DNA from 4 places in the Arthrobacter sp. R4-81 genome. Region 2 is predicted to be linked to each of the others. Evidence: riboswitches for the same ligand, from Rfam matches in the RefSeq annotation. Region 2 holds a riboswitch; each other region holds the start of a gene.
The links. A riboswitch is a leader RNA that binds a small molecule or an ion and turns the genes downstream of it on or off. The one in region 2 is predicted to bind cyclic di-AMP.
Positions count from the first base shown of each region.

Region 1 (3,201 bases), 140 kb from region 2:
CCGGCGACAGGTTGTACGGGATCGCCGGATAACGGATGAGCCTGCACAGCACTACTCTGACCGCCCGCGGTGTCCTGTTCGACATGGACGGCACCCTGGTTGATTCCACCAGCATCGTGGAGCGGGTGTGGGGCGAATTCGCCGGCCGCTACGGCCTCGACTATGCCGAAATCCTGCAGACCTCGCACGGGGTCCAGGCCATCGATACCGTCCGGCGCTATGCTCCCGCCGGATCCGACGTCGAAGCCCTCACCGAGGAGCTCGGGCGGATGGAGCTGGCTGAGACGAGGGGGATCGTTCCGGTGCAGGGGGCTGTGGAGCTGCTGGCCAGTCTTCCGGCTGAATCTGTGGCGCTGGTGACGTCGGCTTTCCGAGGGCTGGCCGAAGTGCGAATGGCTGCAGCCGGGCTGACCATCCCCGTCTCTGCAGTCTTCGCCGCTGACGTTACCCGCGGCAAGCCGGACCCTGAGGGCTACCTCCTGGCGGCGTCGCTCCTTGGGGTTGACCCGGGTGATGCCCTGGTATTTGAAGACGCCCCCGCCGGGATCGCGGCCGGTGTAGCGGCGGGCATCCGCACCATTGCTGTCGGGCCTAACACCGGAGAGCTTCCCGACGGCGTCCTGCACATCCGCGACTATTCAGCAGTCTCCGCCACAGTCCTTCGGGATCCCAATGGGAAGAACGTTATTTCTTTCCGGCTTTGAGGTTCTCCACTGCCTTCGCAATCCGGCGCGAGCGTGTGTCCCCGGGCTTGGCGCTCGCGACAGGTTCCACATAACGACGCTGCGCGCTGTAATTCAGGGTCGCATAAAAAGCCTGCGCGTCAGGTTCAGCGGCGAGCGCGGCAGCCAGATCGTCGGGGACCTCGACGACGCGTGGTTGGGTGTCGAGCTCCAGCCCGACTTCCACGGTGTCTCCGGCTGCAGCCCCGGTCAGTTCCCTGTTAGCGGCGCTCAGACCGACCAAGAATTGCCCGCCCATGACGGCGATGCTGCTGCGGTAGCTCTTACCGTTCAGTGTTACCAGGACCGGCGGACGCTTGCCCGCCCCGAGCGCCTCCAGGATTTCGGCAGGAACCACAATTCCGGCTGTGTTACCGCTGCCCATGATGGTGGTGGTGAACTTCATGGTCACAGTATGCCCGATGAGAATCCGGCGGTTTCGAACTTTTGGTTGGTTTAGTACCAGTTGTTCGCGTAATGGAAGTTCAACGCGCCGCAGGGGGAGCCGTAGCGTTCCTTGATGTAGTTGAGGCCCCAGTTGATCTGGGTCCGGAAGTTGGTCACGTAGTCAGCGCCGGCACTCGCCATCTTCTCGGCGGGAAGCGACTGGACGATTCCGTAGGCGCCACTGCTGGGGTTTGTGGCAGTGGTCTTCCAGTCCGATTCTTTGGTCCACAGTGTGGTGAGGCACTGCATCTGGTCCGCAGCCCATCCATGGGCGCCTAGCTGACTCGCGGCGTACGCCTGGGCGGCTGCAGGATCGTCAACCGCTACAGGTGCGGGGGCGGGCTCGGGAGCGGGTGCGGGCTCCGGGGCAGGTGCTGGAGCTGCCTGTGGCTCCACCGGCGCCTGAGAAGGAGCGGCCTCCGCCCTGACCAGGGACTTTTCGAAGTCGATTCGTGATTCGGCGTCGGCCGTGGTGGGAGCTTGCGCCGTGGGAGCAGCAGCCGGCGTGGCCGGCTCTGAGGCCTGCCCGGCGGCACCCACGCCAATCAGTACCGCACAGGCCGAAGCGACGACAGCCAGACGATAGCCGTTGCCGCCCAGGCCTGAACTGAACCGGGAGAGTGAAAAAGGGGTTTTCGAGCTTTCCGCGCGGTGCCTTGAGATCCCATGCTTTGAAGGCTGATCCGGTGCATTCTTGTGCTCCGGATGGTTATCAGGGCGCGTTTGTACCAAGGGTTCAGTCATGATTGCCTCTCAACGCCTACGGAGTTAGCTGTCGGGTTCGGATGAGGTCATCCGGCCGCACGGAAAATCACGTGTCGGCTTCACCCCAAGGGCGGAATGCTGCGCAAATGCCCGGAGACTCTGGGTCCCCCGTCTCTGCCTGGTCATGCGGTATCCGGGAAGCGGCAGAGTTTGGCGTCCAACCGGAAATGCGGCCAGAACGGTAGCCGCACCCCAACGACGCTACAGGAATTGAAGGCCTAAGTCACGTTTTGGTAACAGAGATCACGACGGCGGCGTGGTGCCTTGCGGACGAAACCTGAGTAAGAATCTGGTCCTGCCAGGTCGGGAAGCGACCTCAACGCTGCCTCCATGCGCCTCCATGATCGAGTGGACGATCGATAACCCGAGCCCGCTGGATCCCTCATCCTCACGGTTGCTTCCTCCAGCGCGATTGCTGGCTCTCGAGGTATCAGCACGCGTAAAACGTGCGAATACGGTGTCAACGAATCCCGGGTCGATGCCGGGACCATCGTCAGTAACGGAAATCACGACACTTCCCTCCTCAGAGTTCGCCAAACCAGCCACCACCGTGGTGCCGGGCGGCGTGTGCTTCCGTACGTTCGAAAGAAGGTTCATCAGGACCTGACGCAATCCCGAGGTGTCGCCGCGCACGATTACGCCACCTCCCGGCAACTCCAGCTTCCAATGCCGGTCAGGCGCCATCACCCGCTCATCGCTGACCGTTTCGACCAGCAGCTGCGTAAGATCCACATCAGTGAGTCGCAGCTGCTGCCCTTCATCAATACGGGCCAGCATGAGCAGGTCCTCCACGAGGGCAGTCATCCGCTCGGATTGGCTCTGAACCCTTGCGAGGGATTTCGTTCCGTCGGGAGTCAGCTTTTCCGTCATCCTCATCAGCTCGGTGTAGCCACGGATCGCGGTGAGGGGGGTCCGCAGTTCGTGGGAGGCATCCGCCACGAACTGCCGGACCTTAGTCTCGCTCCTTTGTCTGGACTCAAGCGCCCGGGAAACATTGTCCAGCATGAGGTTCAGGGCGTGGCCAACCCTGCCTACTTCAGTTCCGGGATGAGCGCTCGACGGCGGGACCCGCACGGCGAGTGCCACTTCGCCGGCGTCGAGGGGTAACCGGGAGACCTGGGTGGCCACATCGGACAGTTGCTCAAGGGGTTTCAGGTTGCGGCGGATTATCCCTGTCCCCACCAGACCGATCAGCAGTATTCCCGCGAGCGACCCCGCCGTCATGGTCCAGACCAGCGAGTTGAGTGTGCTCTCCTTGGCTGCCAGT
Region 1 is NZ_CP096445.1:3,893,644-3,896,844, reverse strand. It holds gene upp (uracil phosphoribosyltransferase) at 1-32, shown strand, start outside; gene M1E05_RS17860 (HAD-IA family hydrolase) at 36-704, shown strand; gene M1E05_RS17855 (YdeI/OmpD-associated family protein) at 685-1,128, opposite strand; gene M1E05_RS17850 (aggregation-promoting factor C-terminal-like domain-containing protein) at 1,179-1,913, opposite strand; cyclic di-AMP (ydaO/yuaA leader) riboswitch at 1,913-2,090, opposite strand; gene M1E05_RS17845 (sensor histidine kinase) at 2,178-3,201, opposite strand, start outside.
Region 1: it holds a riboswitch for cyclic di-AMP, as region 2 does, so the genes downstream of both, M1E05_RS17850 (aggregation-promoting factor C-terminal-like domain-containing protein) here and M1E05_RS17255 (M23 family metallopeptidase) in region 2, are expected to answer to the same signal.

Region 2 (3,201 bases):
CAGCAGGGGCGGGCCGGGTGCCGGGCTCAGCCTTGATGATTGAGGAGGTCTCAAGGAAGGGCGCCTTGTTGGTGGCAGCGGCAAACTTCGAACCGAACTCACCAAAGGACAGGTGCTGGGCTTTCCGTTCCACCAGCCCGAATGCGGCGACATCCCAGAATGCAGTGGACCCGCCGACGCCGAGAATGACTTCATAGCCTTCCGGGGCCTGGAAGAACTCGCTCAGGCCTTGACGGACGGATCCAACAAGGTTCTTTACAGGTGCCTGGCGGTGGGAGGTTCCCAGCAGCGTTGCCGAAGCCGCGGCCAGTGCATCCATCTGCTCCGGACGGACCTTGGAAGGGCCGGCACCGAACCGTCCGTCCTTGGGTAGGAGGTTGGCGGGAATAGTGATGCTGGTGTCGCTCACAATGGCTCCAATTTTCGACTTTGGACGTAGGAGATGGCCCGGCAGGTAACGGTTGCTGCAACTAAGACTCCCGTTTATTCTGCCTGACGGGGCCCACTGACGGAATTTGATCGTCACACTGCGGTCATGACCAACACCGTCGCTCATTTGGTTGGGTAGTGATTATCCGGAGTAGTTCAAAATACGTTAAGCTGGCCTGACGTACAGCACCGGGGCCGGGCTGCGTTGCGGAGGCCCCATGGGACCGCCGGCACGGTCCGGCATGAGGTACGGCTGACGGACGCAAGATACTGAGCTCGAGGAGCTGAGCTGGATGACGGATCTGATCGATACAACCGAGATGTATCTTCGGACGATTTTGGAGCTTGAAGAAGAAAACATTGTGGCGCTTCGTGCCCGCATTGCAGAGCGACTGCGTCATTCGGGGCCCACTGTCTCGCAGACCATTGGGCGGATGGAGCGGGACGGGCTTGTGGTTGTTTCGGGTGACCGCCACCTGGAGCTGACGGAAACAGGCCGGAAACGCGCCACAGAGGTCATGCGCAAGCATCGCCTGGCCGAGCGCCTCCTCGCCGATGTGATCGGTCTGGACTGGGCATACGTCCACGATGAAGCATGCCGCTGGGAGCATGTAATGAGTGAGCGGGTGGAACGTCGGATCTACGAAATGCTCGACCATCCAACGGAGTCCCCATACGGGAACCCCATCCCCGGGCTCGCTGCACTGGGCGGGGAAGCCTCGCAGCCCCTCAGCGACGGGGCAGTTAATCTCCTGGTGGCAATGTCGGCTTACCGGGTCAACTCCAATGTCCGGATCAGCAGGCTTGCCGAACCGATCCAGGTGGAGCCCGAACTCCTCGTTCAGTTGGACGAAGGTGGCATCCGGCCCGGGGCAACCATTTCGCTGGAGCGAGTGGGCGAATACATCTCAGTGCGCGTGCCGGACATCGAAGGTGCGCTGGAACTTCCGCCCGAAGTTGCGGCTCACGTGTTTGTTACGGTCAGCTGACCGTCCCTCATCAGCGGCCGCCCGGGACAGTGTGCGTGGGAGCAGACCAAATATAACGAAATTATTACTGCGCCATTTAATCGCCTATAGTTGAGCACTAGCGCCGATACTAAAGCGTTACCTGATCTGAAGCCGAGCTCTGCCAGCAGATCAGGTGCACGAGTCACCTACTGGCAGAGGTGGAGGAACCACAACCGGCTGTTGAGAAACAGCCTTGGGGTGAAGTCCGCCAGCAGCAAGCACACCAACGAAGGGTCCCTCTTAGGGTTCCTCTGTGCCGGAAAGCTTGCGTGGCGGACCGGATCTTTGCACTCTCTGATCCGAATCCGACAGCTAACTTCGCAGGCTATCCAGAGAGGAAGACCTTTGACCACCCAGAACGCCAGGGGCCGTCGCCGTGCGACCGGTCCTGCTTTGGAGCTGCAAGTATCCGAAGCTGTCGCCGCCGCTGGCCGTCCCCGGGACCCGCACCGGGATGCACGCCGCAAACGCAGCCCTTTTCGTCAGGTCACAGAATTCGCCGGCGCCAGTGGTGTAGGGCAAAAGGCAGGCATCGCCCTGGCAGCCACAGGCTTGATCCTCACAGTCACGGTTCCGGCCACAAGCCCCCTGGCAGCCACCGGCGGCGTCGGCTCCACGGGTGCTGCCCTTTCCGCCTCTGTCCAGCCTGAAGTCTCCGCAGCTGCGGGCGCAAAGGTTGATTTCAGCCGCACCACCGTTTCCACCACCGGTGATCCCGACGGCAAGCTCAAGCAACTCCTCAGCGCGCAGTCCGCCGGCAGCGTCAGCCGGGCAGCGTCTGCCGGAAGCCTTGGGGCCCCACTGAATTCGCTCATAACTGCCTCCCCCTTCGGCTACCGCGTCAGCCCCATCACCGGCGGCTACGGAGAATTCCACCGCGGCCAGGACTTCGCTGCCCAGTGCGGTACCGCCGTCCATGCAGCAGCCAGCGGCACGGTCACTTTTGCCGGCTGGCATCCCTTCGGAGGCGGAAACCGCGTGGTCATCGATCACGGTAACGGGCTCGAAACCACGTACAACCACTTGTCCTCGTCCGATGTCCAGGTGGGCCAGACAGTAACCCGGGGCGACACTGTGGCCCTGAGCGGGACCACAGGCGCGTCAACCGGCTGCCACCTCCACTTCGAAGTAATGGTCAACGGCGAAGTTGTCGACCCCATGGGCTGGCTCTGATTTAGATGATGGATTACTCTCACATTTCTGTGACATGCCGTGACCTGAATGTGACATTCAATCCAAAGTCCTGTACCGTCTAAACCACGCCAACTTTTCCGAAGTTGGCGCTCTTGAGTGGATTGCCTAACTCTGCCACCGCTCAAGGTCCGTTCGCATTACATCGTCTGGCAGAGGCGGGGGAACCAATTTTGGTCTTCGAAAGAAGACCTTGGGGTTAAGTCGCGAAGCTTCTCAGGAAGCCAAGTGGCCGGGTGACTCCCATCCGAATCCGACAGCTCACCTCGTAGGCATTGGGAGAGGCTACTTTCGTGTCTTCACGCCACAATGCTGCGCGCCACCGTGCTCAATCGGTGCGCATGAACCCCTTGGGTTCCGTATCTAAAGCCGTTGCTAACAACGCGGGAACCGTTGGTCGCCAAGCTGCTGTCATTGCAGCTGCTTCAGGGCTCATTCTTGCTGCCGGCCTGCCAGCCAGTGCGGCGGAGGGCAATCCTGGAGTTGCCGCCACCGCGGAATCAGGCTCACAGTCCACTCAGATCGCGGTAACCGCGGAGCCGACCGCCAAGGTCGTTTTTGAGCGTCCGTC
Region 2 is NZ_CP096445.1:3,753,504-3,756,704, reverse strand. It holds gene serC (phosphoserine transaminase) at 1-409, opposite strand, end outside; gene M1E05_RS17260 (metal-dependent transcriptional regulator) at 723-1,418, shown strand; cyclic di-AMP (ydaO/yuaA leader) riboswitch at 1,542-1,781, shown strand; gene M1E05_RS17255 (M23 family metallopeptidase) at 1,785-2,612, shown strand; cyclic di-AMP (ydaO/yuaA leader) riboswitch at 2,742-2,919, shown strand; gene M1E05_RS17250 (C40 family peptidase) at 2,924-3,201, shown strand, end outside.

Region 3 (3,201 bases), 1.6 Mb from region 2:
AATGCTCGTTCAGGGCCGCGCCAACTGCCTTAACAAAGGCCCTCTGACCCGAAGCGGTTCGTACCCTGTCGGCAGTACCCGGGGAGAATCCACCCCGCTGGCTGCTCCATTCCTGTACGGGAGTTTCCAGGATCTCTTCGATGCCGGCCCTCACGTGTTCCGGCAGATCGGGCCAGCTGATGCGGGTACTCCAATCGGGTTGCATTGGCCCATTATTCCCCACGACAAGCCTATTGACCGTGTGAGGCCAGAGGCCTAGCGTCTCCCTTAACTCCACACTGCAAACCATGCAGACCGTAGCTAAGGAGAGGAACTATGCCGGAATATATGGATGTTCACCACAACATGAAAGGGCTGACCAGGGAGGACCTCCAGGCAGCTCATGCAGCTGATCTGGCCATCCAGGCCGAGGAAAACGTCAATTTCAAGAACGCATGGGCGGACCCGAAAGACGGAGTCATCTACTGCCTCTCAGAGGCCCCGTCAGCCGAAGCAGTCCAGCGGATCCACGAACGCACAGGTCACCGCGCGGACGAAGTTCATGAGTTGCCGCTGAAAGTGTGACTGACGGCGAGGCAGCTAAAGCTCAGAAAGCGGCAGATACCGGTTGTCCCGGCACCTGCCGCTTTCCTTTGCCCTGCGCTTCTGGAAGGCCGGACTAGGCAACCCGCACAAATGAGTAGCCCGAGAGCCAGGACAACGGATGAACAAGTGTTGCGTTGACATAGTTCATGCCGCTGCTGACGACTTGTCCGTTGCCGGCGTAGATCCCGATGTGCCCGGAGCTGATCACCAAGTCGCCGGGAGCGGGAGTTCCAACCACCGTTCCGTACTGGAAGAACTGCGTCGGGGCGAGGTCACCTACGCTCTTGCCGATGGAGCGGAGGGCACGTTCCACCAGAATGGTGCAGTCCTGGGTGGCGCCAATCTGGCCATAGGCGGCAGCCAGCAAAGCTGCCCCCGTGCCGCTGGCGGCCGCGGGAGCAGGCGCAGGCGCAGGAGCCGGTGCGGGCGCGGGCGCTGGAGCCGCGACGGGCTTGATGGAGGTAGATGCCAGGGACAGGGTGGGCGCAGCCGCCGACCCTGCTCCCGGAATCTGGATCTGGTTGCCGGGATAGATGATGGACGTCACCGCCAGGTTGTTGGCGGCGAGGACCGAGTTCAGGGTTACGCCGTAGCTTGCCGAAATGGCTCCGAGAGTGTCGCCGGAGACAACCGTGTGAACCTTTCCTGCGGCCGGGGCAACAGCTGCTGCCTGCACCGGTGCCGTTGCCTGGGCAGCGGTTGCGGCAGTGGCCCCGGTGGAGCCATCCGGTGCCTGGGCTCCAGCATGGGCGGGAGCCCCGACACCGAAAAGAAGGCCTGATACGGCGGCGATGATGAGGGCCGGCCTGCCCAGCCCTATAGCGTGGGACTTAGCCGAAGTCGACAACCCGCTCATGACGGTTGAGCCGGTAGGGGTGGCACGATGGCGCGCCAAAATGGACTTTTGTGACATGGTGTTTTTGCCTCTCCCATGCCTGCGGGGTGAGCTGTCGGGTTCGGATGGGAGTTCACCCGGCCGGTCCACACCGCCGTGGGGCGGGGCGAAGCGACTTAACCCCTAGGACCTGACAAGAGGTCCGAGTGGAATCGTGGTTCCCCCGTCCCTGCCGCTGAAAAATGCGGACGAATCCCCGTCAGCGGCAGGGTTCGGCATACTGACGCGGGAATGCCCCGGCTGGAGCCGGGGGCACCACAAGAGAGTAACTTCTACTTCTGCCAGAAGTCACGTTTCGGTAACAAAACTTTTCGGCGCGTTATATATGCGTGCTAAACGGTGGCGGGGTCTGTATTGGAGCCACAGAGAACTACGGCGACCCGCTCACCTTCGGAAGGGACATAGGCACCGGACTGGAGGGCGGCGAAGGCAGCCGCGGCGCCATGCTCTACGACGACGCGGTACTGGTCCCACAACCAAGAGCGAGCGGTAACGATGTCGTCGTCGGAAACCAGAAGGCTTGCTACGCCGGTACGGGACGCCACGGCGAAGGCGATCTCTCCGATCCGGCGTGCTCCCAGGGAGTCAGCTGCTATCCCCGAGACAGCAACATCAACAGGCTCTCCTGCCCTGAGTGCCGCGGAAAGAGTGGGGGCTGTGTACGGCTCGACGGCGAGCACCTTTGCCCGGCCTTCCACGGCTGCCGCCACCCCCGCCATGAGGCCTCCACCGCCCACCGCGATCACAACAGTGTCCACACCCTCGAGTTGTTCCAGCAGTTCAGAACCGACAGTGCCGGCCCCTGCGGCGATCTCCGGCTGGTCGTAGGCGTGGCAATAAACGGCCCCGGTCTCTTCCACATATTTTATGGCGGCCTCGTAGGCTTCCGCGTATTCGGTTCCGCCCTGGATCACGCTTGCTCCGCTGGCCACGAGCTTTCTGACCTTTACCGCCGGTGCGCTCTCCGGGACATATACAGACGCGGGGACTCCGAGCTGCTGGGCAGCATATGCGTTGGCAAGGCCGGCATTCCCACCGGAGGCGACGACGATGCCCACGTCAGGATTCAGCTCTCCCCGTTCATGGGAGGCGAGGATGCGGTTGAAGGCACCCCTGACCTTGAATGTTCCTGTGTGCTGCATGAACTCGCACTTGAGCCACACCTCGCCCGCGAACGTTCCGGAGTCAAGTTGGATCAGCGGCGTGCGGCGGACCCTTCCGGCTATTCTGGTGGCGGCTTCCTCAACGTCTGCGCGGCTGATCATGCTGACAATCGTATGGGCACACAGTAGATTCAAGCGCAGATGAGTGAGTGGATCGACCACAGTAGGGGATTCCCGTGGCAGAAGACTTCCGGCGTCGGAGCCAACGTTATGGGTGGTTGGCCGGGCCCGCGGCAGTCAGTCTGGGGTCGCTTGCGCACGTGATCTCCGGGGGTCAGAACCCTGGACCGTTGATTCTCCTGGCACTGACGGCCCTGATTAGTTTGGCCGCTACCTTGTTGGGACGGCTTCTGGCCTCCGGCTGGTCCCTGCTGGTGTTTTGCGGGCTGATCCAACAGCTGCTGCACCTTGCTCTGACTTTTTTCGCGGCGGCCATGCCTGGCGCGGGTTCGTCGCAGCACGGACATGAGCGCCTGGACCGGCAGTTGCCTGCGGTTCCCGCCGGACCTGCATCCTCACATTCCGGGGACCTGATGGTGGGCACCCATGTGGCAGCAG
Region 3 is NZ_CP096445.1:912,946-916,146, reverse strand. It holds gene M1E05_RS04275 (phosphotransferase) at 1-205, opposite strand, end outside; gene M1E05_RS04270 (SCO4226 family nickel-binding protein) at 316-564, shown strand; gene M1E05_RS04265 (LysM peptidoglycan-binding domain-containing protein) at 659-1,498, opposite strand; cyclic di-AMP (ydaO/yuaA leader) riboswitch at 1,503-1,704, opposite strand; gene M1E05_RS04260 (threonine/serine dehydratase) at 1,813-2,745, opposite strand; gene M1E05_RS04255 (hypothetical protein) at 2,820-3,201, shown strand, end outside.
Region 3: it holds a riboswitch for cyclic di-AMP, as region 2 does, so the genes downstream of both, M1E05_RS04265 (LysM peptidoglycan-binding domain-containing protein) here and M1E05_RS17255 (M23 family metallopeptidase) in region 2, are expected to answer to the same signal.

Region 4 (3,201 bases), 1.1 Mb from region 2:
CGTGAGGACTCTGGTCTGCAATCCGTGCTTGGCCAGCCTGGCGCTGGCCTGCTGACCGTAAATGCTGAGGACCTGGCGAAGTTCATGGACGGTAGTGATGGGCGTGGAGAAGGACCTGCTGAAAATCAACTGGTCCCTGCCGATCCGCTCCTCCTCCATCGGAATGCATGGTGTGCCCTGAAGCTCCAGGACGGTGCGCATCACCATCACTGAGAAGCGGTCCCGGATCATCACAGGATCTGCCTTTGAAAGGTCAAGGACCGACTGGATTCCCATGGCATTGAGGCGTTTGGTCAGGCGGGAGGCGATGCCCCAGATCTCGATCACCGACAGCCGGGCCATCAGTGTTTCCCGCTGGGCGAGGGGGAGGGAATCCCAGAGGCAAACACCGTTGAAGCCCGGATTGTTCTTGGCCCACTTGTTCGCAAGTTTTGCCAGGGTCTTGGTTCCTGCGATTCCGACGCACACCGGCACGCCTACGTTGCGGCGCACGGCGGCCTTCATCTCCAGTCCAAGCCGAAGGAGCTCATCCGGGGTTCCCTTGACGCCAAGGAAGGCCTCGTCGATGCTGTAGACCTCCAGCCAGGCCGAGAACCTGCTGAGGAGTTCCATCACGCGCGCGCTGATGTCGCCGTACAGCTCATAGTTGCTGGACCTGGCCACCAGGCCCCACTCCTTGACCCGTGGTGCGATCTTGAACCAGGGCTCGCCTACCGGGATGCCCAGTGCCTTGGCCTCGGGTGACCGGGTAACGGCACACCCGTCGTTATTGGAGAGCACAACCAGTGGCCGACCTTCCAGGGATGGGTCAAAGGCACGCTCAGCCGAGGCATAAAAACAGTTCACGTCCACGTGGGCGATCTGCTGCATCCGGTGCATCATTGCCGGCTTAGACATGGTGGAGGCACCTCGTGGCCACGCCCCAAATGATGAGGTCGGACAGTGCTGCAACGCGGATATCCGGGTAGTTCGCACTTTCCGCCTGGAGCAGGACGCCGCTTTGTCTGATGCGGAGGCGTTTGATGGTCAGTTCACCGTCCAGTACGGCGATGACCACGGACCCGTCCTTGGGCTCCAGGGCGCGATCGACGATCAATTCGTCCCCGTCGCTGATGCCCGCCCCCTCCATTGAATTTCCCGAGACCCTCACCACGTACGTGCTGGTGATGTCCTTGATGAGGTGTTCGTTGAGGTCGATCCTGCCGTCAAAGTAGTCCTGCGCTGGCGAGGGGTAGCCTGCAGCCACCGCCACAGGGGAGATGAGAACCGTGAGCAGCGAGCTGCCGGCGGCTATCATACGAGGACCCACAATAATGCCCACAACACACCTTCATTCGAATATATGTTCGATAATTCAGTGTACTGCGAGGTCGGACAAAAAGGCCTATCGCATCCGGATGGTGCAACGTGACTCGCCGCCAACCTTTTCCTGTTACCTAAACGTGACTTTAAGGGAGGGTTTCCTGTACGGTTTGTGCGTGGCCCATCTGGATCGGGCCGCGTCCGGGCTGACGCCGAGCTCTGCCACATCCCGGACTCCCAACACTAAGGCAGAGACGGGGGACCCAGAGTCTTCGGGCCGCTACCCAGCGGCCCGTGGGGTGAAGCCGTCACGTCTAACGTGCCGGCCGGTTGACCTCTTCCGAACCCGACAGCTAACCTCGCAGGCGTTGAGAGGCAACCATCATGTCCCGTTCTTTCGATCAGTCGCGCCCTTTACGCGCCGGACGGCATCGCGCAGAAGCTGCGCCATCCGTCAAAACCCCCAGCCCAACAAACCCCGCCGCGGAAGAGCCGAACCTCGGGACGGCTCCCACGGACCCCGTTTCCACCACCGTGATTCCGGCCGCGCCGATTCCCGCAGAACCTGAGCCCACTGCACCGGTTTCCACCGTCACGCGGCGAAGCAGGGACAGGCGCCCGGCCTTTGAAGTACCCCCTGCCCCCAGGACTGCGCCTGTGACTGAAGCCGCTCCGACGACCGTGCAGGAGAGCTCCGCTCCGGAAACCGCACCCATAGCCGAAGTGCGTCCCGCCCCCGCAGCGACGCGACGGAGCAGGACGGGGCGCGCGGCAGTTGAAAAGCCAACGGTGAGCGCATCGGCCGCCGCTGCAATCGACGCCCAGACGAGCGCACATAGCCCTCAGCTGGCTGCCGTATTCAGTTCCAAGCCCGATGATGTCCTGAAGAAAGCCGTTTCGGTTCGTGTCATGGGTCAAAGGATGGCCGTCGTAGCCGGAGCCTTTGCCGTGCTGCTTGGCGTAGGAGCAGCCAGCCAGGCCACAGAGCTGCCCTTCTTCGGCAAGGAAACTTCCGCCCAGGAGGCCCCCGGCACAACGAACGCGACTCGGGCGACCTCCGGAATACGGCCGACCGCCGGAACCACTACCCCCCGGCCAACCGTCTCGGCCACGTCCCCTGGGACAACCAGCGGCACCCCGGCCCAAGCGGCGGCCGGTGCCGATGTCCCGGCGGCAGCGGATCAACAAGGCACTAGCCTGCCTGGTGTGGGCAGCCTCCCCATGCCGGTGGACGCTCCCACCCTGGCGGCAATAGCGGCTGCCTCCACCGCCGCGGCTCCGCCCGCCTCTGCCACGTCCCCGAACGCCCAGCCTCCGGCCTCTTCCTCGAACCCTCAGCCCGCGCCGGCCTCGCCAACGGCGGCACCGGCTCCTGCGACAACCGCAGCACCAGCACCAGCACCAGCACCAGCACCGACACCGACACCGTCGCAGTCACCGAGTACACTGCTGACGCCAGTTACCGGCTTGCTCGACCCCTTGCTGGGCACGGCCACCGCTACGGCTCCCGCAGCCGTGGACGGCGCTGCGGAAGACGTCGTCGATACCAGCACTTATGCCAGCAGCCGCCTGGCCTCGTACGGATGGGGCACCGAGGAGATGACTGCCCTGAGCACCCTTTGGGACACCTCAGCTGGGTGGCGCGGCAGCCAGGTGGACAGGGGCATGAGCTACATCAAACAACGCTATGGTTCCCCGACCAAAGCCTTGGAATTCCGCGCAGCGAATAACTGGTACTGAGGCCTGCTCCGGGTTTCGTGCCGGCGTCAGGCCCCCACGTACGCTGCCAGATGCTCACCTGTGAGCGTGGAGCGGGCTGCGACAAGGTCAGCGGGAGTGCCTTGGAAGACGATCCGGCCGCCGTCATGGCCGGCACCGGGACCGAGGTCGATGATCCAG
Region 4 is NZ_CP096445.1:429,331-432,531, forward strand. It holds gene M1E05_RS02060 (Y-family DNA polymerase) at 1-897, opposite strand, end outside; gene M1E05_RS02065 (LexA family protein) at 890-1,321, opposite strand; cyclic di-AMP (ydaO/yuaA leader) riboswitch at 1,527-1,684, shown strand; gene M1E05_RS02070 (hypothetical protein) at 1,687-3,042, shown strand; gene M1E05_RS02075 (ATP-binding cassette domain-containing protein) at 3,069-3,201, opposite strand, start outside.
Region 4: it holds a riboswitch for cyclic di-AMP, as region 2 does, so the genes downstream of both, M1E05_RS02070 (hypothetical protein) here and M1E05_RS17255 (M23 family metallopeptidase) in region 2, are expected to answer to the same signal.